3 regions of the Arcicella lustrica genome follow, and region 3 is predicted to be linked to each of the others. Evidence: riboswitches for the same ligand, from Rfam matches in the RefSeq annotation. Region 3 holds a riboswitch; each other region holds the start of a gene.
What was found. Region 3 has a riboswitch for S-adenosylmethionine ahead of VB798_RS14380 (peroxiredoxin family protein). Riboswitches for the same ligand answer to the same signal wherever they lie in the genome.
Positions count from the first base shown of each region.

Region 1 (8,168 bases), on a different contig from region 3:
CTGATTTCAAAATAAAATCTTGAACGCCTAAGCCTTCTGTATTAGCTTCCAACAGCACAGCACCTGCACCATCGCCAAATAATACACAAGTAGTTCTGTCTGTATAATCAACAATAGAAGACATTTTATCAGCACCAACAACAACAACTTTCTTGTATCGTCCAGCTTCAATAAACATTGCTCCTGTTACAAGTGCATTTAAAAAACCTGAACAAGCAGCAGCTAAGTCGTAAGAACCAACATGAGGGATACCCACTGCTTCACAAATAATGTTGGCAGTTGCTGGGAAAAAATGGTCTGGAGATATGGTAGCACAAATTAATAAATCAATTTCCTCTGGCTTAGTATTTGTTTTGGCTAACAAACCTTTAACTGCTTCTATTGCCATGACAGATGTCCCTTTACCTTCGCCACGTAGAATATGACGGGTTTTAATACCCGTTCGGCTCATTATCCATTCATCTGTGGTGTCAACAAATTTTGCAAGGTCATCGTTGGTCAATATATCTTCGGGTACATAACCTTGTACTCCGGTAATTGCTGCAGTGATTTTGGTCATGGTTATATGGGAAATGATCGAATGACAAAATGTTTGAAAAATCAAATCATGAAATTAGATTTTTGCAAATAGATTATTCAAAACCTTAAATTCGCTCATTCTGTATTACTTTAAGCAAACGCTTTTTTAATTTTTTCAGTAAGCTTAGATTCAACAATGCGGTGGCATAGATGAACCATGTTTTTGGTAGCAAGTGCCGACGAAGAACCATGGGCGATAACAACGTTTCCGTTTACGCCAATAATCGGACTGCCTCCTACGGCTTCATAATTTGTTTGGTCTATGAAGTCGTCTTTAACGCCTCTTTCAGACAAGATTCCGTACAAAGATTCTCCCATTTTCAAGAGAATATTACCCGTAAAGCCATCCGTTACAATAACATCTGCTTTGGCTTTGAAGAAATCTTTCCCTTCGATGTTCCCAACGAAATTGATTTTTCTTTCTTCTTGGAGTAATTTATAGGCTTGCTGAACGATGACTGAACCTTTTTCTGGTTCTTCTCCAATATTCATTAAAGCAACTCTTGGAGATTCAATACCCATTGTAGCTTTTGCATAGATTGAACCTAAAATACCAAATTGTGCTAACATTTCAGGTTTTACATCGGCATTCGCACCAATGTCAAGAATCACCGCAAGGCTACCATCAATTTGAGGAGCAAAACCAGCAATCGGAGGACGTTGGATACCTTCTATCGTTTTGATAGAAAATAAAGAGCCAACCATCATTGCTCCTGTGTTGCCAGCAGAAGCAAAGACATCAATTACTCCTGTCTTTAAAAGTTTAAACCCAACTCCGATACTGGAATTGGGTTTAGACTGTAATGCTCTTACAGGATGTTCACCCATTTCTATTGTTTCATTAGCTTCCACAATTTCAATGTTAGAACCCTTAAAATTTTGGTTATCAATAATCTGCTGAATTACTGCCGTTTGCCCAATCAAAATGATGGTTACGTCAGCAGGTAATTCTTGAGCTGCCAATACTATTCCTTCAACGATAGCTTTTGGGGCGAAATCTCCACCCATTGCATCAATCCCTATCTTCATTCAATTATTATTTTGTTATTCATTAACAGAATGACAAAAATAACATTTTATGAAGTGTGAAACAGCGTTTTTGTTTGAAAATAGTTTTGAAAACTGATAGTTTTTTATCAAATCTTAGCTTGAATATTGATATTCAGCACATTATGTGATAGACATTTGCCAAAATCAACTAATTATGCTTGAACAGCATAACCTTCTACAACCATTTTACCTTTGTAAAACAAGTTTCCTTCAAATACGTGAGCACGGTGACGTAAGTGAATTTCACCAGTTGTTGGATCTGTAGTGATTGTTTTTGGAGTTCCAAAATCGTGTGAACGTCTTTTATCTCTACGAGTTGTCGAGTGTCTGCGTTTAGGATGTGCCATTTGCTTATTTCTTTATTTTATGATTCTTTATTTATTTAAAAATGTGATTTGCATGTATGGAAGCAAATCATTAATTATTGTTCAATTTCTTTAAAATTGCCCAACGTGGGTCAATTTCTGGTTCATCTTCGTTTGCCTGCTCTTCATCGTCATCATCTTCTGAATCTGCGGTTGAAGTAGAATAAACAATTTCACCTTCGTCATCATCTTCCCAAACTAAATCTTCAAAGTCTTCGTCTGAATCATCATCTTCATCAAAATCTGATAAAAATGTTTGTTCTTCAACTTGAAAACGGGGATGAAGCTTTTTCATTGGTATTTGTAAGCCAATGAATTCATAAATATCTTGGGCTACATTGATATACTGTGTGTTTCTATCAATAAGCATCAATTCATCTGAAATCTCTTCTGTATGGTCAGAAAACTTTAATATCATTTTCTGAGTAATATCTACAGGAAAATCAAAAGTATCTAAACTACGATCACAAGTTAGTTCTACAGAACCTACAATATGATACAATAATTGTATCATTACTTCCGATTTATCTAAGGTAACAGTTGCTTTGAAATGCCCTTTTTCGATTAAATCTTGCTCTAATGCCGCAAAGAAATCATCTCCTCCTTCAAATTCATGCACATAATGCTTGTTTTCAAGGCGGAAGATGTCAATCTTAAATGTATTTAATATGCTCTTTTTCACTTGGTTTCATCGAAAAGACTGCAAAATTAGGGACTATTTTTTACAATGACAAGTATTGAACAAAATATTACAAGTACTTATTGGCAAATATCTTTTCGCTAGCGACCTTTGTTCTATGAAACAAATTATTAAAAACAACCTTTTTTACTTTAGCTTGTATGCAATTGTTTGGCTTTTGGTGCTGATTTGGGTATTAATGCACAGCAAATTCGAGCAAATGGTATTTATTAATCAACGCAATAGTTTGTGGGCAGATTACTTTTTTCAAGGGGCAACACAATTAGGAGAAGGTTGGTTTTTTGTTACTATTATTTTAGTTTACTTATTTATTAGTTATGATAAAGCTTTAATGTTAACCGCATCGCTGGCATTAAGTTCATTACTTTCATCATCATTAAAGCTGAGTTTTGATACACTTCGTCCGCTTAGTTTTTTTGCAGATAAGCATGTCAACTGGCATTTTGTAGAAGGTTTGCAAATTAATATTCATTTGAGTTTCCCATCAGGGCATACCACTACAGCCTTTGCGATTTTTACTTTGCTGACAATCTTCCTTTACAACAAAAAATGGTCTTTACTCTTCCTATTGCTGGCTTGTTTGGCTGGTTATTCAAGATGTTATTTATTTCAGCATTTTCCTGAAGATGTTTTGGCGGGCTCGGTAATTGGTACTTTCAGTAGCCTTGTGGTTTATATCTTAATCAACAGGATGTTAGAAAATAATCCGAAAGAGTGGCATAAACGGAAATTACTCAGTCAAAAAAAAATCCTGAACCAGTAATGATTCAGGATTTTCGATTAATGAATTGCTAAGTTTTTATTTTCCAATTTCTTGAAAAAATCATACATTGGATTGACATCCAACTTCACAAATTTTTGCCAAAGTTTAATGGCTTTAGTAATTAATTGGCTTTCTATCAAAAAGCCATCGTGACCATATAAAGAATCTAAGGCTTGAAAAGTAGCCCCAGGGATGTGTTTCGCTAGAAATGCTTGTTCATTAATTGGGAAAAGTGCATCCGACTTAATTCCCATTACCAAAGTTTTTGCTTTAATCTGCGAAAGTGCCTGAATTGCACCACCTCTGCCACGCCCCACATCTTGCGAATCCATCACTTGTGAAAGTACAAAATAAGAATAAGCATTAAAACGCTGCGCTAACTTTTCACCTTGATAACGCTGATAACTCGTTGCACGATGTACTTTGCCCAAAGGCTCGTCGTTTCTTGCTTGCGTTACGCCATAGGTTTCATAGTTTCTGTATGAAATCAAAGCAGTAGCACGAGCAGCTTTCATGCCTTCAATTCCAGCTTGTGGATTACTTTCTTTCCAAGTAGGGTCAACTTCAATCGACATCCTTTGTGATTCATTAAAAGCAATTCCCCAAGGTGAATGTTGAGCATTAGTCGCAATTAAAATCAGGTTTTCAATCAAATCAGGTTGAGAAATTGCCCATTCTACACATTGTTGTCCACCTAAAGAACCACCTATACAAGTTCTAATTCGATTAATTCCGAGATGTTCACGAAGTAAATCGAATGAATTCACAATGTCTCTAATGGTAATAAATGGAAAAGTATGATAATAAGGTTCGCCAGTATTTGGATTGATAGAAAGCGGACCAGTACTTCCATAATGCGAACCCAAAACATTCACACAAATGATAAATTGCTTATCAGGGTCGAAAAGTTTACCTCTTCCTACCAAACCTTGCCACCAATCTTCCACATCTTGGCTACCCGTAAAGGCATGACAAACCCAAACTACATTAGAGCAGTCTTCGTTCATCTTACCCAAAGATTGATACGCTAGTTCAATTTCTGGTAAAACTCCTCCCGCTTCTAATGCGAAGGCTTTGTTATATTTAAAAAGATTATTCAATGGATAAAAAATGAGCACCAATACTCTTTTTGGGTGAAACCTTTATTTTAAGCAATCAAAAGCTCGTTATTTAATAATTGCTTTTGCAAGTCCTCGAAATTCTCTTCATATTCCCAATACATCAATCTACCATGCGAGCCTGTAACCAAAATATATTTCTCAGAAATAGATTGAATACGTTCGATAGCGACAATTTTCACCATTTTCTGTGGCACAGTTACTTCTTCAACAATTTCCTTATTGCTGGCGTCGAAACCATGAACAATTAGATAATTGCCCGTTGTAAGTTTAATAAATTTTGACATAAAGCTGACAAATTTGGTCATGAAAAAATCATGACGATAAACGAAAATAAATCGTAAACCTGACGAATACTTTACAGCATGAAAAATGACTGGGAGAGTAATCGTAATTGGTTTATATTTCCTAAAAAAGCCCAATAATCAGCTATCTATTTTAGGTAGGAATTAGCACCTTGCCTTTACGAGCGGTAGGTTGCCAGAAGTTCATAGAGCCTATTCTCTCCCTTCTTCTTTATAAATCAATTACTCCGATGAGGCTGAAAACCTCGGAAGAAAATTGACTTGATGATGCAAAGTAAAACCTCAATGCTGGGAAATGCAAATTTTTTGATGATTCTCGTTGAAGAATCTTCTTTCAAAAGCCAAATTCAAAGTATTCATTAAGCTTTGATAGTTTGATTTATACAGATAATTTCCAAGCCAAAGTATAAATAAAGGAGTTTTTAAAATAACTTTGCTTATTCGTGACATTAAAATTGTACATTAACTTATAAAATGCGGGCGGCAAGCCGTTTTTCATCATTATGCCCCAATACGACTTTTTAGTTATCGGCTCAGGCATTGCAGGGCTTTCTTATACAGCAAAAATTGCTTCTTATTTTGAAGAAAAAGGTCAAGATGTTAAAATAGCGATTCTTACCAAAACTGTTGAAGAAGAAAGTAATACAAAATATGCCCAAGGGGGTATTGCTACTGTTTGGAAAGATGATGATTCGTTTGAAAAACATATCAATGATACGATGGTGGCAGGTGATTTTATGTCTGATAAAAGAGCCGTTGAAATTGTTGTAACCGAAGCTCCTGAACGCTTAAAAGAACTGATTTCTTATGGCACTAATTTCGATAAAAAGAATGATGGCACTTATGATTTAGTGAAAGAAGGCGGACATTCTGACCAAAGAATTTTACATCATAAAGATTCAACAGGAAATGAAATTGAAAGAGCACTTTTAGAAAAAGTAAAGTCTTTCAAAAGTGTTGATTTCTTCACGCATTACTTTGCTATCGACTTAATTACGCAACACCATTTAGGCGAAAAAGTAACGAAAGATACGCCTGATAAAAAATGCTTTGGCGCTTATATCCTAAATACTTTTACCGGAAAAACTGAAACTTTTTTAGCCAAAACAACCCTTTTGGCAACAGGAGGAATTGGTCAGGTTTATCAAAGCACGACGAATCCTACGATTGCAACGGGCGATGGTATCGCTATGGCATATCGTGCCAAGGGTTTAGTTGAAGGAATGGAATTCATTCAGTTTCATCCTACTTCTTTGTATCAACCTGGCAAAAAACCTTCTTTTTTAATTTCTGAAGCTTTACGTGGGCATGGTGGTATTCTGAAAAATATTGATGAAACTACTTTCATGGAAAAATATGACGAACGTCTTTCGCTTGCACCTAGAGATATTGTTGCCAGAGCGATTGACTCTGAAATGAAAAAGAATGGAGTTGACCATGTTTACTTGGATACTCGTCATTTAGACAGTGAGGATTTCAAACATCATTTCCCTATGATTTATGAGTATTGCAAAGAAAATCTTGGTTTGGAAATTACTGAAAAAGATATGATTCCAGTAGTTCCTGCACAACATTATTTGTGCGGTGGAATCAAAGTAAATGAGTATTCGCAGACGAATATTAATTTCTTGTTTGCCGCTGGAGAATGTTCTTCAACAGGATTGCACGGCGCTAATCGTTTGGCATCAAATTCTTTACTTGAAGCCATTGTTTATGCGCATAGAGCTTTTTTGAAATCTATTGAAACCTTTGAAGAAAACATCATTCCAAACAATATTCCAGATTGGAACGATGAAGGAACGACGCATCCAGAAGAACTAGTTTTGGTAACAGAAATGGCTAGGGAATTAGAATCTATCATGAGTAATTATGTGGGTATCGTAAGAACTGACCGACGATTAAAAAGAGCTTACGACCGCTTGGAATTGATTTATATAGAGCACGAAGAACTTTATAGACAATCAAAAATTTCTGTTCAAATCAATGAGCTTAGAAATATGATTAATGTAGCTTATTTGGTTATTAAAGATGCTAGAGCTCGTAAAGAAAACCGAGGCTTACATTATAATCTTGATAACATTAAAAATTAATCATACTTATACAAAAAAGCCTGACGCTGTAACTTCGTCAGGCTTTTTTTATGTAATAATCATATTCTTAGAGAAGTAATCCCGCTAAAGTTGCAGACAAATAACTTGCTAAAGTACCACAAATCAAAGCTTTGAAACCTAATTTTGCTAAATCTGTTCTGCGTTCAGGAGCTAACTCACCAATACCACCAATTTGAATTGCTACCGAACTAAAGTTAGCAAATCCGCACAAAGCAAAACTTGTAATAGCCAATGTTTTAGCATCAAGTGTTTCTTTTACTTTCACTAAGTCTAAATAAGCAACAAATTCGTTTACAACCATTTTAGTCCCCATCAAAGCACCCGCAACTTGAGTATCTTTAGCAGGTACACCCATTGCCCATGCAAAAACAGAGAAAACATTTCCTAAAAGGAAGTTCATACTAAGGTTTGGCATTCCGAAAACGTAGAACCCAATATGCCATAAAATTGAATCAATTAAAGCAATCAGAGCGATGAAACCAATCAACATTGCAATTACATTAAAACCAACTTTTAATCCTTCAGAAGCACCAGAAGCAATAGCATCTACTAAATTAGAATGTACTTTTTTGATTTCAAGCTGAACAAACCCCTGTGTTTCAGACCTTTCCGTTTCTGGGTAAACGATTTTAGAAATAACCAAAGCACCCGGAGCAGCCATAATACTTGCCGCCAAAAGGTACGAAGCAGGTACTCCTAATTTGATATAAGTAGCCATTACGCCCCCAGCAATACAGGCAAAACTTCCCGTCATCGAAGCCAATAATTCAGACTTTGTCATTCCTTTTAAATAAGGTTTAATCATAATCTGAGCCTCTACTTGTCCAACAAAAGCCGAAGCCGCATTTGAAAGCGCCTCTGCCCCACTTACTCCCATTAGCCAGTGCATACCTTTTGCCAAAACGGCAATGATTCTTTGCATAATACCAAGATGGTAAAGAATATTTACCAACACAGCTACAAATACAATAGTAGGAATTACTTTGAAAAAGAACACAAAATCATGTCCTGGACCAAACGCTTTTGTCATCAATTCTGGTTGAACCAAAGAACTAAAAACAAATTCTGCACCTTTATCAGCTTTTTCAAGTAACTGATTTACCATCTCTCCTAACTTTGTAAAGAGTGTTTTTCCTATATCAGTTCGTAAAATAAAAACTGCCAAACCAAACTGTAA
Region 1 covers NZ_JAYGIM010000003.1:297,958-306,125, forward strand. The annotation lists gene VB798_RS04635 (beta-ketoacyl-ACP synthase III) at 1-559, opposite strand, end outside; gene plsX (phosphate acyltransferase PlsX) at 670-1,608, opposite strand; gene rpmF (50S ribosomal protein L32) at 1,782-1,976, opposite strand; gene VB798_RS04650 (YceD family protein) at 2,047-2,676, opposite strand; gene VB798_RS04655 (phosphatase PAP2 family protein) at 2,792-3,457, shown strand; gene VB798_RS04660 (homoserine O-acetyltransferase family protein) at 3,475-4,575, opposite strand; gene VB798_RS04665 (hypothetical protein) at 4,605-4,862, opposite strand; SAM riboswitch class I at 4,972-5,100, opposite strand; gene nadB (L-aspartate oxidase) at 5,384-6,970, shown strand; gene VB798_RS04675 (NupC/NupG family nucleoside CNT transporter) at 7,038-8,168, opposite strand, start outside.
Region 1: it holds a riboswitch for S-adenosylmethionine, as region 3 does, so the genes downstream of both, VB798_RS04665 (hypothetical protein) here and VB798_RS14380 (peroxiredoxin family protein) in region 3, are expected to answer to the same signal.

Region 2 (8,168 bases), on a different contig from region 3:
TGATTACGGTGCAATGCCATTGAGCAAAACTGCTTCTGTAGGTATTAATCTTACTTTTTAATTCACGTAATTACGTTTTATAGTCATGAAAAAAACAATTTATATAGCACTTAGCGCTGTCATCTTGGGGCTTACTTCCTGCGAAGATCAGCTCGACCAGAAACCAGTTTCAAGTACCACAGCAGAAAGTTTTTATACAAATACCAATGATTTTACACAAGCCGTCAATGGTGTTTATAGTAAATTAACTTCTTATCCAAGTCAAGTACTTTGGTTAGGTGAAATGCGTAGCGATAACCTAAATGTATTACACGATGGTAACCGTGACTGGCAAGGAATCAACGATTTCTCTCCAAATATTACCACAACAGGTTTTATTGCTAGTGCTTGGAATGATAATTTCAATGGAATTTTCAATGCCAATTCAGTTTTACAGGCATTAGAAACCAAAGGAAGTATTATTACAGATGCTACTTTACGTTCAAGATTTACAGCCGAAACACGTTTTCTGAGAGCTTTCTATTACTTCCAATTAGTGCGTACTTTCGGAAAAGTGCCTTTGGTTGAAAAACCTTTAACAGCCGCAGAAGTAGAATCTGTACCTAGAAGTGCTGTAGCAGATATTTATAAATTGATTATTGCAGATTTAGAATTTGCGGTACAAAATCTTCCTGCATCTTACACAGGTGTTAATATTGGTCGTGCTACAAACAATGCGGCAAAAGGTTTATTAGGTTTAGTTTATTTAACTCGCTCAGGAACAACGTATAATATTGAAGGTGCAGGCTTAAATAGCAACGAATACGATAAAGCACTTACGCTTTTTAATGAAGTAATTGCGAGTAATCAATATCAATTATTACCAAATTATTCTTCGGTTTTTGCTTATGACAACGAAAATAATAAAGAAGTAATTTTTGATGTACAGTTTATGAGTTCTTCGAATGGTGCTGGTTTTCCAAGTCATCTCGCTCCAGTAGCATTTTGGACGGGACAAGGAATTTCAAATGCTTATGGTAATGGTTATGGTGCAAGTAACTTTAATATTTCTAAAGAACTTAAAGCTTTGTACTTAACGAATGCGTCGGATGTAAGAAATGCTTTCAATATACAATTATCTTACTCTCAGCCTTTTATCAAGAAATATATTGATGTGGCAAAAAGAGGTACAAATGGAAGAGATTGGTCTATCAATTTTATCGTTTTACGTTATGCAGATATTCTTTTGTTGAAAGCAGAAGCCATTTTAAAAGGAGCAAAAGGCACACAAACAGAAGTAGATGCTTTGGTGAATCAAGTAAGAAATCGTGCAGGACTACCAAGTATTTCGAACGTTACTTTTGATACTTTATTGGAAGAAAGACGCAAAGAATTTTTAGGAGAAGGCACCCGTTGGAATGATTTAGTTCGTTCTGGAAATGCTGTTACTAAAATGAATTCTTGGATAAAAAATGATGGAATTCTAACAATCAATGCCGTAACATCCGACTTTTTGATTTATCCAGTGCCTGCCACTGAAATAGGAACAAAAGTAGGGCTGTATCAACAAAACCCTGGGTATAATTAAACATTTCTTGTCTTTAAGAACATACGTAGTAATTCTGTTTGCTACGTATGTTTTTGTTTTATAGGTAATTAAAAAATAGCATCATCATGCAAAAAATCATATTAGCTGTCGCCTTGCTGTTCACACAAGCAGTTACTTTATTGGCACAAAAAAATAAACAAAAATCAAATGATACTCGCCCGAATATCATCTTCATTTTAGCGGATGATTTGGGTTATGGCGACATCGCAATCAACGGACAAAAACTTATCAAAACTCCCAATATTGATAAATTAGCCAAGCAAGGTATTCGTTTTACGCAATTTTATGCGGGAACAAGTGTTTGTGCGCCATCACGTTCTTCGCTATTAACAGGGCAACATACGGGTCATACTTATATCCGTGGCAACAAAGGTGTTGACCCAGAAGGACAAGAACCAATTGCTGATTCTGTGCGCACTGTGGCTGAAATACTTCAAAAAGCGGGTTATCAAACTGGTGCTTTTGGTAAATGGGGTTTAGGACCAGTTGGTTCGGAAGGAGATCCTAACAAACAGGGTTTTGATCAATTCTTTGGTTATAATTGCCAAACGTTAGCACACCGTTATTACCCAAATCATTTATGGCAAAACGGACAAAAAGTTGTGTTGGAAACTAATAAAAATTTGATTGAAAATAAAGAATATGCCCCAGATATTATTCAAAAAAAGGCATTAGAGTTTGTTGATAACAGAGTAAAAGACAAACCGTTTTTCTTATTCTTACCTTATATTCTACCACATGCTGAATTACTTGTTCCTAACGATAGCATCTTGGAATATTATAAAAAACAGTTCAATGAAAAGCCATATAAGGGAAATGATTATGGTGTAAAAGCCACAAAAGGCGGTTATACTTCGCAAGAATATCCACATGCTACTTTTGCAGCTATGGTTAGCCGACTTGATTTATATGTCGGTCAAATTCTTGAAAAATTAAAGCAAGAAGGTTTAGATAAAAATACTTTGGTGATTTTCACGAGTGACAACGGTCCACATAAAGAAGGTGGTGCTGACCCTGTTTTCTTTAACAGTGGCGGTGGTTTCAGAGGCGTAAAACGAGATTTGTATGAAGGTGGAATTCGTGAACCATTCATCGCTCGTTGGACGAACGTCATAAAACCCAACTCACAGAATAATCATATTGGTGCTTTTTGGGATATTCTACCCACTTTCGCTGAATTAGCTGGTGTAAAAGCGCCTAAAAATACTGATGGACTTTCATTTGTCCCAACTTTAAAAGGTAATAAATCACAAGCAAAACACGCATATCTTTATTGGGAATTTCATGAAAATGGTGGGGTTCAAGCGGTACGACAAGGCAATTGGAAAGCCGTAAAATTGAATGCTTCTGTAAATCCTAAGAATGAAGTAGAATTATATGATTTAGCAAAAGATCCAGCTGAAAGTAAAAATATTGCCAAGCAATTTCCTGAAAAAGCAAAGGAGTTGGAAGGATTGATGAATTCATCACATGTAGAATCTACTTTATTTCCGTTTGTAAGTCAGAATAAGTAGGTTTGTAAAAATTTAAGCGACAGCCCGCCAAAACTAAAGAGAGTCAACCACCGACTTTCCTGAAAGATTTGACAAAGCTGTCGCTTAAATATTAATATTATATCCTATTTATTCGATAGACAAAGATACTAATTTTATCTAAAAGAACCATGCAAAATCAAAAATTAAGCATAAATTAATTGCGCTGATTTATTTTGAACTGACTTTCTTACGAAAATATCTTGCTCGTAAATATCCACAATAGCTTTTATAATCAAGTCGATTTCAGCTGGTGTGTTATATTTACAAAATGAAAAACGAACGCTGTCTTTATCAAGATTACGATTCAACGTTTTTAAAACATGTGAACCATTATTCGTTAAATTAGAACAAGCACTTCCTCCAGAAACCGCTATTCCAAGTGCATCTAAACGATTTACCAATACTCCACCTTTCTTTAAATTCGGGAAAGCAACGTTTAAAATATTGGGTAAGCTATCGGTAGTAGAATCACTTTCTCCGTTAAATGAAATTTCATCTCCAAACAAATCATGCAAGGCCGTAATCATCTTTGATTTCAAGAAAGCCACATAATTTTCGTACTCTTCTAAATTTCTGTAAGCAATTTCCAAGGCTTTTGCCATTCCTACAATACCAGCCACGTTTTCGGTTCCACCTCTTGTTCCTCTCTCTTGAGCACCGCCGTAAATATGTGGTTGAATTTTTCTGTATTTATTGATGTAAATAAACCCAACCCCTTTAGGACCATGAAATTTATGCGACGAACCAACGATGTAATCAATATAAAGTTTTGTGACATCAAATCTATGTTTCCCGATAGTCTGTGTGGTATCACTATGAAAAATAGCATCGTATTTTTTACAGATTTCTCCAATTTTTTTTATGTCTGTCAGATTCCCAATTTCATTATTGCCGTGCATCAAACTCACGAGTGTTTGCTGATTATTTTTCAAAAGCCATTCAAATTGCTCAAAATCTACATTGCCTCTATTATCAAGTCTTACAAAATCAATTTCTAAATCATTATGCTGACTATACTGCCCTAATGTTTGTAAAACGGCTTTATGTTCTAATCTACTTGTGATAACATTTCTGACTTCATAAGTTTTAATTGCACCAGAAATTGCCAAATTATTTGCCTCTGTTGCACCAGAAGTAAAGAAAATATCATTTTCAGAAGCGTTTAAAAGCTTCGCAATTTTATGACGAGCCTCTTCTACGGCCTCTCTGGCTTTTCTTCCAATAGCGTGGCTAGATGATGGATTTCCGAAATGATTAGTCAAATACGGAATCATCGTATCTAATACTTCCAAATCTAAGGAAGTTGTCGCAGCGTTATCACAATAAATCTCCATGGTGTTTTTTATGTTGTTTAGATTGTTGAAGGTTCAATTTTCAAGTCAATAGGTTTAAAAGGTTTTTTCCTTTCACTGTAATCTGTATTTATTGATGAAATGTAAATGAATGATATAAACTAAATTAACTAATTCCTAAAACTGAAATTTCTGTTCAAATGGAATGCAGACTCCTTTTTTATCATTACAAAATTGTCCTTTTATCCCTCCGAAAATATCTAAGGCATGTTCAACAATTCTTACTCTTGTTCTGAATTCCGCTTTGTCTTTAAAGTAGGTTACTTCAAATCCCCAGTTTTTATCTAGCTTCTTTAAGGGAGCAACTGGCGTAATTTTTCCGTCATATTCAAAAGAACCATTTTCTGCAAACCAAAAAGTAGTTGGTTGAGGACCAATATCCGCTTTGAAGTCATTAGAGTACAATGACCAACCTTTTTCTATATTCGCCGTAAAAATCAATTCTACTTCATCTCCTACTTTAAAATTAGGATTTGAATAAGTATATTTCCAATTAGCAATCTGATTTACTTGCTGGGCTTTTGCCGATACAAACGACAAAATTAATACAACGATAATAAATATACGTCTCATGATGTATTAGATTGTGGAATAGCAAGTGCTATTCCTTGATTAAACAAAATGTGTAATTTGATTTCTTCTGATTTATCATTAGAATAAGGTTGGGGCACCTTGTTGGTGGTAACAGGTTGCCAGAAGTTCGTTGAGCCTTATCTCTCCCTTCGTTCTTTATAAATCTATTTATTCGATAGACAAAGTTCTATTTTTATAATGAGTAATCCAAATATTTTAGGAATTTATTTCTTCAATTTTTCAAATTATATATCAAATTCCCATTTCGGTTAACGCTGCTTGCGCTTTGTTATCAATAGAATTTTTATACTCATGTTTTTTATAGGCAATGGCTTTTTCGAAAGACATTCTAGCTTTTAATTTATCATTCTTTTGCTGATAAATATATCCTAATTGTAAAGAAGAACTCGCTCCAAAATGGCAATTCTGGCCTGCACAAAGTGCCATAGCACGCTCAAAATAAGGAATTGCTTGATTCTGAGCATTTAATTTTTGTAAAATTCTGGCTTTTCTGAAATTAAAATTTGCTTTATCTAATTGTGCCGTAAAAGAGTTTTCATCAAGATTATCTAAAAATTCTAATGCTTCTGCATAATGTCCTCCTTCAAAAGCATAGTTCGCTTTCACAAGATTTTTATTCGGATAAATCTTTGTTTTCTGAAACTGTTCATAAAAATTTTGCGCAATAATATCTGTTTCAGAAAGCTTTTTCCCAACATTCGGAATTTTTGCCAAATGATTCAAAGCTTTATCTGGATTATTCGTCAGCCAGTTCGCCAAGAACAATTTAAAATTTACATCTTTCAAAAAACTATGTCCTCGGAAATTTTTCAAATAATTTTGATAATACTGAATAGCCTGCGGATAATTGCCTTTGTTGAATAAAATTTCAGCTTGATACAAATCGAAAATCGGCATTGCTAAATATCCTGAACCACTTGCTCTTGTCTGCAAAATTTTCTGTGCGATTTCACTTTTATTATCCCTCATTAAAATAGAAGTCGCCAAAAAGCTAATCGCCAAATTATCAGGATTGTTGTTTACAAATTGTGTTATTTCTTGACGTTCATCATCATTCAAAGTCAGTACATTCGACTGTATAAACAATTGATAAAACTTGGCTTCTTTACCGACGATTTTATCATTGATGGCAATATTCAATTCTTTCAAGCCTTGTTGAATATTTCCTTTTAATCCCAAGAGTTTTGTAACCCAACGATAATTTTCAGGAACTGAACCAATCATGACATGAAAAACGCCTAAATTCTTATAGTTCGCTGTGAAATTGGGAAATTTTTTACGATTTTCTTCCAACAATTTATAGGCTGAAATCGCATCAAAACCTCCTTTGGTTTCGTGTCCTAATTTCATTTTTACTAAAGCCCAATGAAGTTTTATTTCTGCTTGAACAAATTTATTGTAAGGCGAGTTTTCGTCTAAGTCTTCAATTAAATCTAATCGCTTATCTTCATTTTCTGCCAAACGCTCATATTCTTTTTCATCTTCACTAGCAAAAAGTACAATCATGTCTGCAAAATCTTCCAACCAAATTCTGATACCATTATTGGCAGGTTCTTTGGCTAACAATTGTTTGGCGTGTTGTACCTTTAGTTTACATAATTCGCTGTAAGCGTTTTGTAGATTAGGTGTAAATTCAAAATCATTCGCAAGTGAATTATTTGAAAACCAGAAAAGTACGATTAATATGAGGTTCCATTTTTTCATAATTTTAGCCTTTACTAATGAATAATCACTTTCGAAATAAATAAGTACAAATCAGGAATTATTGTCCATAAAGTCCTGAAACTTAAGAAAATCACGACTGAACCAACGATAAACATCAATGGTCCTCTTGGTACTTTATTGATTAAAATTGCACCAAAAGGAGCGGCAATAATTCCACCAACTACTAAACCTAAAATAATTTGCCAAGAATTAACGCCTTCAAAAAATAAGAAAGTCAATCCACTTGAAAGCGTAATTAAAAACTCAGCCGCATTCACTGAACCAATGGCATAACGAGGGTTTCTGCCTTGACCTAATAAAGATGAAGTAACGATTGGTCCCCAGCCACCGCCACCGATGGCATCCATAAATCCTCCGAAAATCGCTAAAATTCCTACTCTTTTGGTTTTGCGTTTAGCGATATTTTTCTGAAATGCTTTCTTCAAAATCACAAAACCAAGTATCAACATGTACAATGAAATATATGGTTTGATGAAATTTCCATCAATAATTTCAGAAAGTAAATAAGCACCAGCCACAGAACCAACTACGCCCCAAAGCAAAGCTCTGAATAGTTTTTTATTGATATTTTTGAATTGGTAATGCGAAATAGCTGACGCTCCTGTTGTAAACATTTCAGAAACGTGAACACTTGTACTGCTCAAAGCTGGTGGTACTCCAATACCCAAAAGAAAAGAAGTTGAAGTAATGCCATAAGCCATTCCTAAAGAACCATCGACCAATTGAGCAAGTAAGCCAACGCCAACGTATAAAAAGAAATCTTCTCCCAACCATATTTTGGTTTGATAAACGGCATCTAACAAAGGAGCTTTACCAATAAAAATGCTAAAGGCTAGCAAATAAATAGTAATGCCAATGAACCACATCAACACTCGTTCAAACTGATTGTTGAGTTTTAAACGAAGATATATTTTATTTAAGAACTGATTGTTTTCCATTTTGATGTAATTAAAAATAATACAAAAAACGCTGGTTTAGTTATTATGCAAGCCATAAATCAACCTTAAATACTGACGATTCAATGTTTTGAAATACAGCGTGACGATTAAAATAATGCTACTTAAAAAGTAAGGATTAATGGTATTTTCAAAGTGGATATAGCTAATCCATAAAATCAGAAAACATCGAATATATTCAAGATAAAAAATCCAGCGACGTTGTTCTAAAATGGCTCCACAATTCACCAGCGTAATTAATATGATGAAAGTCGTAGCAATTTGTGTGGCTAAACCTAATTGTCCTTCTAAAAGTAAAAAGGCAAATAGTGTGATTAAAATCAGCGTCATCTGTAAAACCACATAATTTCTAAAGCGTGTACTGTGTAGTTTATCGGTTTTATGAATCACAAATTTTTGTTCTAATACTCTTCTATAA
Region 2 covers NZ_JAYGIM010000006.1:108,429-116,596, reverse strand. The annotation lists gene VB798_RS08395 (SusC/RagA family TonB-linked outer membrane protein) at 1-61, shown strand, start outside; gene VB798_RS08390 (RagB/SusD family nutrient uptake outer membrane protein) at 86-1,567, shown strand; gene VB798_RS08385 (arylsulfatase) at 1,654-3,102, shown strand; gene VB798_RS08380 (cysteine desulfurase family protein) at 3,267-4,457, opposite strand; gene VB798_RS08375 (protein-disulfide reductase DsbD domain-containing protein) at 4,593-5,048, opposite strand; SAM riboswitch class I at 5,118-5,213, opposite strand; gene VB798_RS08370 (tetratricopeptide repeat protein) at 5,301-6,773, opposite strand; gene VB798_RS08365 (sulfite exporter TauE/SafE family protein) at 6,788-7,732, opposite strand; gene VB798_RS08360 (sterol desaturase family protein) at 7,769-8,168, opposite strand, start outside.
Region 2: it holds a riboswitch for S-adenosylmethionine, as region 3 does, so the genes downstream of both, VB798_RS08375 (protein-disulfide reductase DsbD domain-containing protein) here and VB798_RS14380 (peroxiredoxin family protein) in region 3, are expected to answer to the same signal.

Region 3 (8,168 bases):
TTGTTTCCCAGTTAAATCTGGAAAAGTAAAATCTAATTTTTTATAGCCTTCTTTCAAGAAAGTAAGCTTGTAAGGATCTGGTAATGAAGCATTTTTATCTTTTGTTGCTTCAAATTTCTGAGTAACATAAATCCCAAAACTGATTTCACCATCACTTATGGTTGTTAAATCATCATTGATTTTTCCTTTAATTGCTACTGGACTTGGTCCTGTAAAACCTGAAAGATGAAATTCATTCCCTTGAATTGTACCTTCAAGTTCACGAGTATCACCAACAACAGTCATTAATACTCCTGTTAATTTATTCCCTTTTTGTTCTAATTGTGCAATAGAATTTGCAGCATTTGGGTCTTTACTGATGATTTTTACATTCCATTTTCCAGTAACATTGGTGACAGGTTTGAGGTCTTTTCCGGGTTCTACAAAACGATAAGTTTTGCCAAATTCAGCCACAAAAGGCAAAGAATTTCCTCTAAAATTTGGAACAAGACTTTTGTAAACACCTCTGAAAGTACCATTTTCGTCAATTTTACCAATTAAAGCGGCATCATAAGTATTCATTTTTACAAAAATACTGTCGCCCGATATAGCCTTTACTTTGAAGTCATCTCTTCTGCTCCCATTTAATAAAGTCAGCGTTGATGATTCTATTGTTTTCCCTTTTATTTCAAAATTAAAAGGGACTCTTGTTTCATTTACTTGAAACTCTCCACGCCATTTACCTTCTTTTAAAGTAGGTTTTTCGACAGCAAGGGCTGTGCTTGCCAATGAGAGCGTTAACAATGAAACATTGCACGCACCTTTTATAAAATTGATTTTCATGATTTTTTGTGTTAATCGTCCATCAATATTTTGATGGACGATATTTTGTTGGAAGATGATTAACTAAAGTAAACTGACAGGCATCGGTCATGATAGACCAAATGAAACTTAATGAGTCTCACCATAATTATTAGGTTTAAATTGTTAATGGATATAAAAAATGTAGTAATAAAAAGGTATATTTGGTTTAAGTAAATTATTCAAAATATGGTTATTTCTTCAAGAATCTATCATCTGTCAAAGCTTTTAAGAAAGCTTCTAACTCATTTATTTCTGTTTTACTGAGTCCTAATGGCGTACTGAGTGACAAATCTCTATTGACGCCATTTTTCACAAAAGCGTCAGGTTGGTTGTAATATTCTATTACTTCACGCAAGGTTTTGAACACACCGTTGTGCATATACGGAGGAGTAATGGCTACATTTCGTAAACCTGGCACTTTAAAATGTCCTAAATGACTAGAATCTTTCGTGATTTTAAATCTGCCTACATCATTGTGTTTTTTACCATCGAACAATCCAATATTTTTAAATCTATCCGCCGTAAAATCTTCTCCAGCATGGCAATTGGAACAATTCCCTTTTCCAATAAAAATAAGTCGTCCACGAATTGCTTCCTCACTCATCGCCGAATCGTCTCCATTAATGTAGCGGTCATAAGGAGTATTGGCGGTTTCTAGTGTTTTTTGATAAGCTGCCAAGGCGTCTCCCAAGAGTTTTTCAGTTACTTGAGATTTATAGATTTTCTTGAACGCTCTACTATATACTTTATGTTCATTTAACCTTGCTACTGCTTGCTCAATGGGCAAATTCATTTCAGTGGTAGAGATAATGGGCTGAATAGCTTGTTCTTCTAGCGAATTAGAACGACCATCCCAAAATAAATGAATTCTACCTGCTAAGTTCATGGCAGAAGGAGTATTTCTATCTGTCAGAATACCATCAACACCTACACTAAATTGTGTGGTATCTGCAAAAGCCAACTCTGGTTTATGGCATGATGCACAACTCAAAGTACGTTTAGAAGACAAAATTGGGTCAAAAAATAATTTCTCTCCTAAAGTTACTTTCGTGATAGGCTCATTTTCTTGCAAACGATACTGAAAACTCATCAAAACTATACAAGCTAACGTGAGTATGTAGAAGTACTTTTTCATCGTAATTCATTTAAATATAAAAAGAAGCGTTGGAAGTTTAGAGGTACAAAAGCTCAAAGATTTTTGTACCTCTAAATTTCATAAGTATTTACAGATTCACTATTTATCTGCCCTTAAAATAGTGAATCTCATACTTATTTACCTGTAGCTTTTGCTGCGGCTGTTCCTGTTTGAGCTACCAAATTAACGGCTAATTCAAAATCATTGTCGATTGCTTTGTCGCCAAGGTTCTCAAAAAAGTTTTTTGAACGAAACTTAATATCATACTTGGTGCGGTCAACCAAAATTTTCGCTTGAGCCGTCGTTTTGTTTTTTTCTACTTTTACAGTAGCTGGAAACTTCACCTCATTAGTAATGCCTTTGATGGTAAGTTTTCCTGAAATTTCATAATTCTCACCTCCTTTCGGTACAACAGAAGTAGTTACAAATTTTGCTTTAGGGAATTTTTCTACACTAAAAAAATCATCCGCTTTTAAGTGTCCAACCAATTTGGCATTATAATCTTTGTCAGTCAAATCGGTTACTGTTAGCGACGTTAAGTCAATTTCAAAAGTGCCACTTTTTAGTTTATTGTTGGCTGTTACTAAACTTCCAGTACTCAAGGAAATATTTCCTGTATGTTCTCCTGTTACTTTCTTTCCTGTCCAGACAAGTTTACTTGATTGACTATCAACTGTATAAACAGTATCGTTCCCTTTATTTTTGTCGTTTGCTTTTGCACCAATTGCTAAAGCCAATACACTCGTTAGGATAAGCGTGATTTTTTTCATGATTAAATTATTTAAATGAAGATTGATTTTATTTTAAAGCTACTTCTGTACTTGGAACAGGTTCTGCAATGAGTTTATCTAATTCTTTGTTCCATTTTTTAACATATTGTTTGAAGTATTTTCCTGTTACTTCACCCGTATAACCCGTATGGATTTGTTTTACTTTTCCGTCTCTGCCGATGATGATAGTCGTAGGAAAAGCTATCATTTTATTGAGGGCTACAAATTTTTCTGAAGCCACTTTTTTATCTGCAATACCTCCAAATAAAATATCGTATTGGATGTCATACTTTTCTTTCAGTTTTCCTAAAGTGTATTTTGCATAAGCTAAATCGTCTTTTTGTTCAAAACCAACAGCGATGGCTTCAACACCACGAGCTTTATTGGCTTTATACCAAGGCGATAAAAACTGTGTTTGGTCTGTACAGTTCGGGCACCAAGTGCCAATTATTTCAACAATTACTACTTTGCCTTTGTATTTATCATCACTTAATGAAACCTGCTTACCGTTTAAATCTGGTAAAGTAAAATCAAGTTTTTCATAGCCTTCTTTCAAGAAAGTCAATGCATACGGATCTGGCAGTTCTGCTTTTTTATCTTTTACGCCTTCAAATTTTACATTGTTATAAATGCCTAAACCGACTTCTCCCTTGATACTTTTATCAGGATTTATTTTTCCACGAATTAACCAAGGACTTGGCCCAGAAAAGCCCGTCAACGTAAATTCATCGCCTTGAACAATTCCTTCCAATTCACGAGTGTCGCCAGTTACTTTCAAAAATACGCCTTTGAGTTTATTGCCTTTTTGCTCAAAAACAGCTATTTGATCCGCTACTGGCTCTTTACTTAAAATTTTAATTGCCCACTTTCCTGATAAGTTATGGTTCGATTGAATCTCTTTGGCTGGTTCTACAAAACGATAGGTTTTACCATATTCAGCCACAAAGGGAAGGAAATTTCCTTTGAAATTAGGAACAAGACTTTTGTACACACCCGACAGCGTTCCATCATCATTCACTTTTGCGACTAGTGCAGCATCATAAGTATTCATTTTGATAAATACTGAATCTTTTGCGATTTGCTGTACATGAAAATCGTCCCTTCTTGAGCCATTGATTAACGTGAAAGTTGCGTGTTCAGCATCCTTTCCTTTTACCTCGAAATTAAAAGGAACTTGTACTTCATTCACTTTAAATTCACCACGCCAAACCCCTTCTTTGATAAATTTATTTTGTGCATTTGCAGCGTTGAAAGTCAATGAGCCTACAGCTAAATAAGCGATTGATAGTAATTGGTTTTTAGTTTTCATTTGATTCAGTCGGTTGTTTTTATTATTCTATTAAGTTTATAGATTAAGTATATTATACAATCGTAATTTTGATTACACTATAAATAAATACTTATTAATTGATACAGTATTGAAGGTGAAATAGCAAAAACGCAATTCCCATCAATGCTTAATCAAGCATCATCGTAAAAAAATTGATTGTATGTACGATTTATCCTTAGAATTAGGTTGGGGCACCTTGTTGGTGGCTAACAGGTTGCCAGAAGGTCATTGAGCCTAGTCTCTCGCTTCGTTCTTTATAAATCTATTAATTCTATAGGCAAAGTTAATTAATTTAATTTTAGAAAAACAAATGTTTGAGTAAAAAAACTCAAAAAAATAATTTTCTTGGAGATTTGTGACTAAGAAAAAGGTTTAATTAGAGTCATTCAAGGCATCATAATGATGGCAAGTGCGAGTACTTGCACCAGTTGGAAGAGCAATAAAATACTTTATTTTGTATTTATAATCTTGAAAGAAAATCTTTACTTTTCCAAGACTACTAATATTTTTATAACATTTCCAATATCTCTTTTTTCTGTAAAACCAAGTAATAAGCCAATGTCAGCATTTTTAGGAAAGCATATAGCACAACAAATTTCAATCTCAGAGACTGATATTACTCAAATATTAACTTATTTTAAGCCTCGTGTTTATGAAAAAAAAGCCTGTTTGCTACAAGAGAATCAATCTTGCAAAACATTATATTTTGTCGATAGAGGGTGCTTGCGTTTGTTTTTTTGTGATGACAAAGGGATTGAGCAAACGATACAGTTTGCGATAGAAGGCTGGTGGATGACAGACCTCACAGCTTTTCATAGTGGAAAAACAGCAGAATTCAGTATTCAAGCCATTGAAACGACGGAAGTAATGGAGATTGATAGAGATACTTTAGAAGAATTGTTGAAAGACTTTCCGCAAATGGAACGCTATTTTAATAAAATCTATCAAAGAGCTTATGCTGCTTCTTTATTGAGAGTAAAGCACATTTTTACTTTTTCCAAAGAAGCATTTTATCAGTTGTTTAGTAGCAAATATCCTCAATTTATTCAACGCATTCCGCAGAAAATATTGGCTTCTTTCTTGGGATTTACCCCTGAGTATCTTAGTGAATTAAGAAAAAAAAGTATGAAACATTAATTAAATTTAAACCATAAATGCTTACTTAAACCAGCTTAAGTTTTTTTGAAATTCTGTGACCGACCTTTGTAAGGTAATATTTAAAACAACAAAATATCAATCAAAGGAAATGGAACAGAGAATTAAAATTCAAGATGTACAACCAGCTGCTTGGAAAGCAATGTATGGTTTAGAAACTTATTTGGCTTCAACAGAAGTAAGTAAAACACATAAAGAATTAATCAAAATAAGAGCATCCCAAATCAACGCTTGTGCTTTTTGTATTGATTTACACACGACAGATGCAATTAAAAATGGAGAAACTACCAAACGTATTTTCTTATTAAATGCTTGGAAAGAAACAGATATTTTCAGCGAAGAGGAGAAGGTTGTATTGGCAATTGCTGAAGAAATTACGCTTATCCATTTAGGAGGTCTTTCTGACAAAACTTATCAAAAAGCAAAAACCATTTTTAGTGAAAGTTACATTGCACAACTTATTATGGTGGCAGTAACCATTAACGCTTGGAATCGCATTGCTATTAGTACTCAGCTACCAGTGGCTCATTAATGTTGGAAGGATTTTTAAAAATAAAAATTGATTTTTCTATTAGCGGGCGAATTAATTCACCCGCTAATAGAAAAATTTAAATAGCTTCTTGAACATTTAAGATAACCCTAAAGCTCCATTACAAAAGCATATTTCCCTGAACCTAACTCCAAACTTCCCTCCTGACTCACTTTAAGGCTCGTGCCATTTTCAATAATGGAAGCTATCTTTTTAGTCGGAAAAGTCAGCGTTGCGGTAGTATTCGCTGGGATTTCTACTTCCCAAGTCAGTTTTCCACTGTCTATTTTCCAAGCAGAAGCAACAATTCCGTAATTAGTTTTCAAGCTACCTTTGGCATAAGTCAGCCCCCCTCCTATTTGTGGTTTGATGACAATTTCTTTGTAACCCGCACCATCAAATTCTTTGGTATCAATGCCTGCAATGTTTCTGTACATCCAGTCGCCTACAGCTCCATAAGCGTAGTGATTGAAGGAAGTCATGCCCGGGTCTTGGAAAGTACTGTCTGGTTTCATGCTATCCCAACGTTCCCAAATTGTTGTTGCACCATGCGTTTTGATTGGATATAACCAAGACGGATAAGTATCTTGTAAAAGCAATTTATAAGCTACATCATTTCTATCAAATCGGCTCAAGACTGGGTTCAAGAAAGGCGTTCCTAAGAAACCCGTCGTTAAGTGATAGTTATACGATTTGATATTATTCACCAATCTTTCAACCGCTTGCGGACGAAGAGCTTCAGGTAACATATCAAATTGTAAAGCCAAAATATATGCCGTTTGTGTTTCTGAAATCAATTTTCCAGATTCAGTCATGTATTCTTTTTGGAATTGTTTTTTAACTCTTCCTAATAGTTTTTCATAGTTTTGCACATCCTCTGTTTGTCCTAATATTTTACCCGTGTTAATCATCAACTGTACACTGTAAGCATAAAAACATTGTGCTACCAAATAGTTATCAGTAATGGCAGATTTCATTCCAATCATTCCTTTTGAATCGTCAACACGATACGAAAGCCAGTCGGCAAATTGGAAACCTGTATTCCATAAATCATTTTTAGCAGCTTTATGAATATACTCCACGCTTTTCTTCATCGTTTCGTATTGTGTTTCAAGTACTTGCTTGTCGCCAAAAGCGACATAAACGTTATACGGAATGATAATTCCTGCATCGCCCCAACCAGCCGCTTGCGATGGTCCATCATTCAACACATTTGGGATTACGTGTGGCACTGCTCCGTTTGAAAATTGGTCTGCCGTGACATCTTTCAACCATTTTGCAAAAAACTGATTCGCATTGAAATTATAAGATGCCGTTCTTGAAAATACTTCGGCGTCGCCCGTCCAACCCAAACGCTCATCTCGTTGAGGGCAGTCGGTCGGAACATCTAAGAAATTACCTTTTTGTCCCCACTGAATATTTTTCTGTAATTGATTCACTAAAGGATTTGAGGTTTCAAAGTTCCCAGTTTGTTCCATATCTGAATACAAAGCATAAGCCGTAAAATCTTCTGGATTGACTTTCCCATCCATACCTTCTACTCGCACATATCTAAAACCAAAAAATGTAAAATGTGGCTCGAAGAAATCTTTGCCATTACCACTCAAAATATAAGTTGCCTGTGCTTTTGCCGAACGAAGGTTGGTAAAGTACGGATTTCCAAATTTATCCATCATTTCAAAATGCGAAAGTGTAATTTTATCGCCCGCTTTTCCTTGTGCTGAAAGTGTTATCCAACCCACCAAATTTTGTCCAAAATCTAAAATTGTTTCGCCATTCGTTGCCTTGAATACTTTCACTGGTTTAAACGTTTCATGCTTTTTAATGGGTTCATTCACCGAAGCATTAAGATAATCAGTAGGGAAATTTTTCTCCACAGCGTTTTTCCAATTAGCATCATTAAATGCCACACTTGTCCAATTGGCTGTTCTTTTACGAGCATCTATTACTTCTCCATCATAAATTTCAGCGAAACGAATATCACTTTCTGTTACTTTCCACGAATTATCCGAAACAATACTTTCTTTTGAACCATCCGAGTAAGTCAATTCCAATTGAAAAAGTAAAGCTGTTTCTTTTCCATAAATATTTCGCTGTTTTAGCCAAGCCAAACGTGTTCTGTACCAACCACTTCCCAAGGTTGCGCCAATGGCATTTTTTCCAGAAGTAATCAAATTGGTAACATCATAAGCTTGGTATTGCAAATGTTTGTTGTAGCTCGTCCAACCAGGAGTCAGGAATGCGTCGCCTACTCTTTTGCCATTCAGTTGGATTTCGTACAAACCTCTTGCCGTTACAAAAGCTGTTGCATTGACGATTTTCTTTTTTGTGTCAAAACTCTTTCTAAACATCGGCACAACACCATTTACGGTGTCGTTTACAAAACCAGAATTTATCCATTTGGCT
Region 3 covers NZ_JAYGIM010000010.1:239,668-247,835, forward strand. The annotation lists gene VB798_RS14365 (peroxiredoxin family protein) at 1-822, opposite strand, end outside; gene VB798_RS14370 (cytochrome-c peroxidase) at 1,034-1,978, opposite strand; gene VB798_RS14375 (YceI family protein) at 2,113-2,748, opposite strand; gene VB798_RS14380 (peroxiredoxin family protein) at 2,777-4,057, opposite strand; SAM riboswitch class I at 4,245-4,341, opposite strand; gene VB798_RS14385 (Crp/Fnr family transcriptional regulator) at 4,637-5,215, shown strand; gene VB798_RS14390 (carboxymuconolactone decarboxylase family protein) at 5,325-5,765, shown strand; gene VB798_RS14395 (family 78 glycoside hydrolase catalytic domain) at 5,873-8,168, opposite strand, start outside.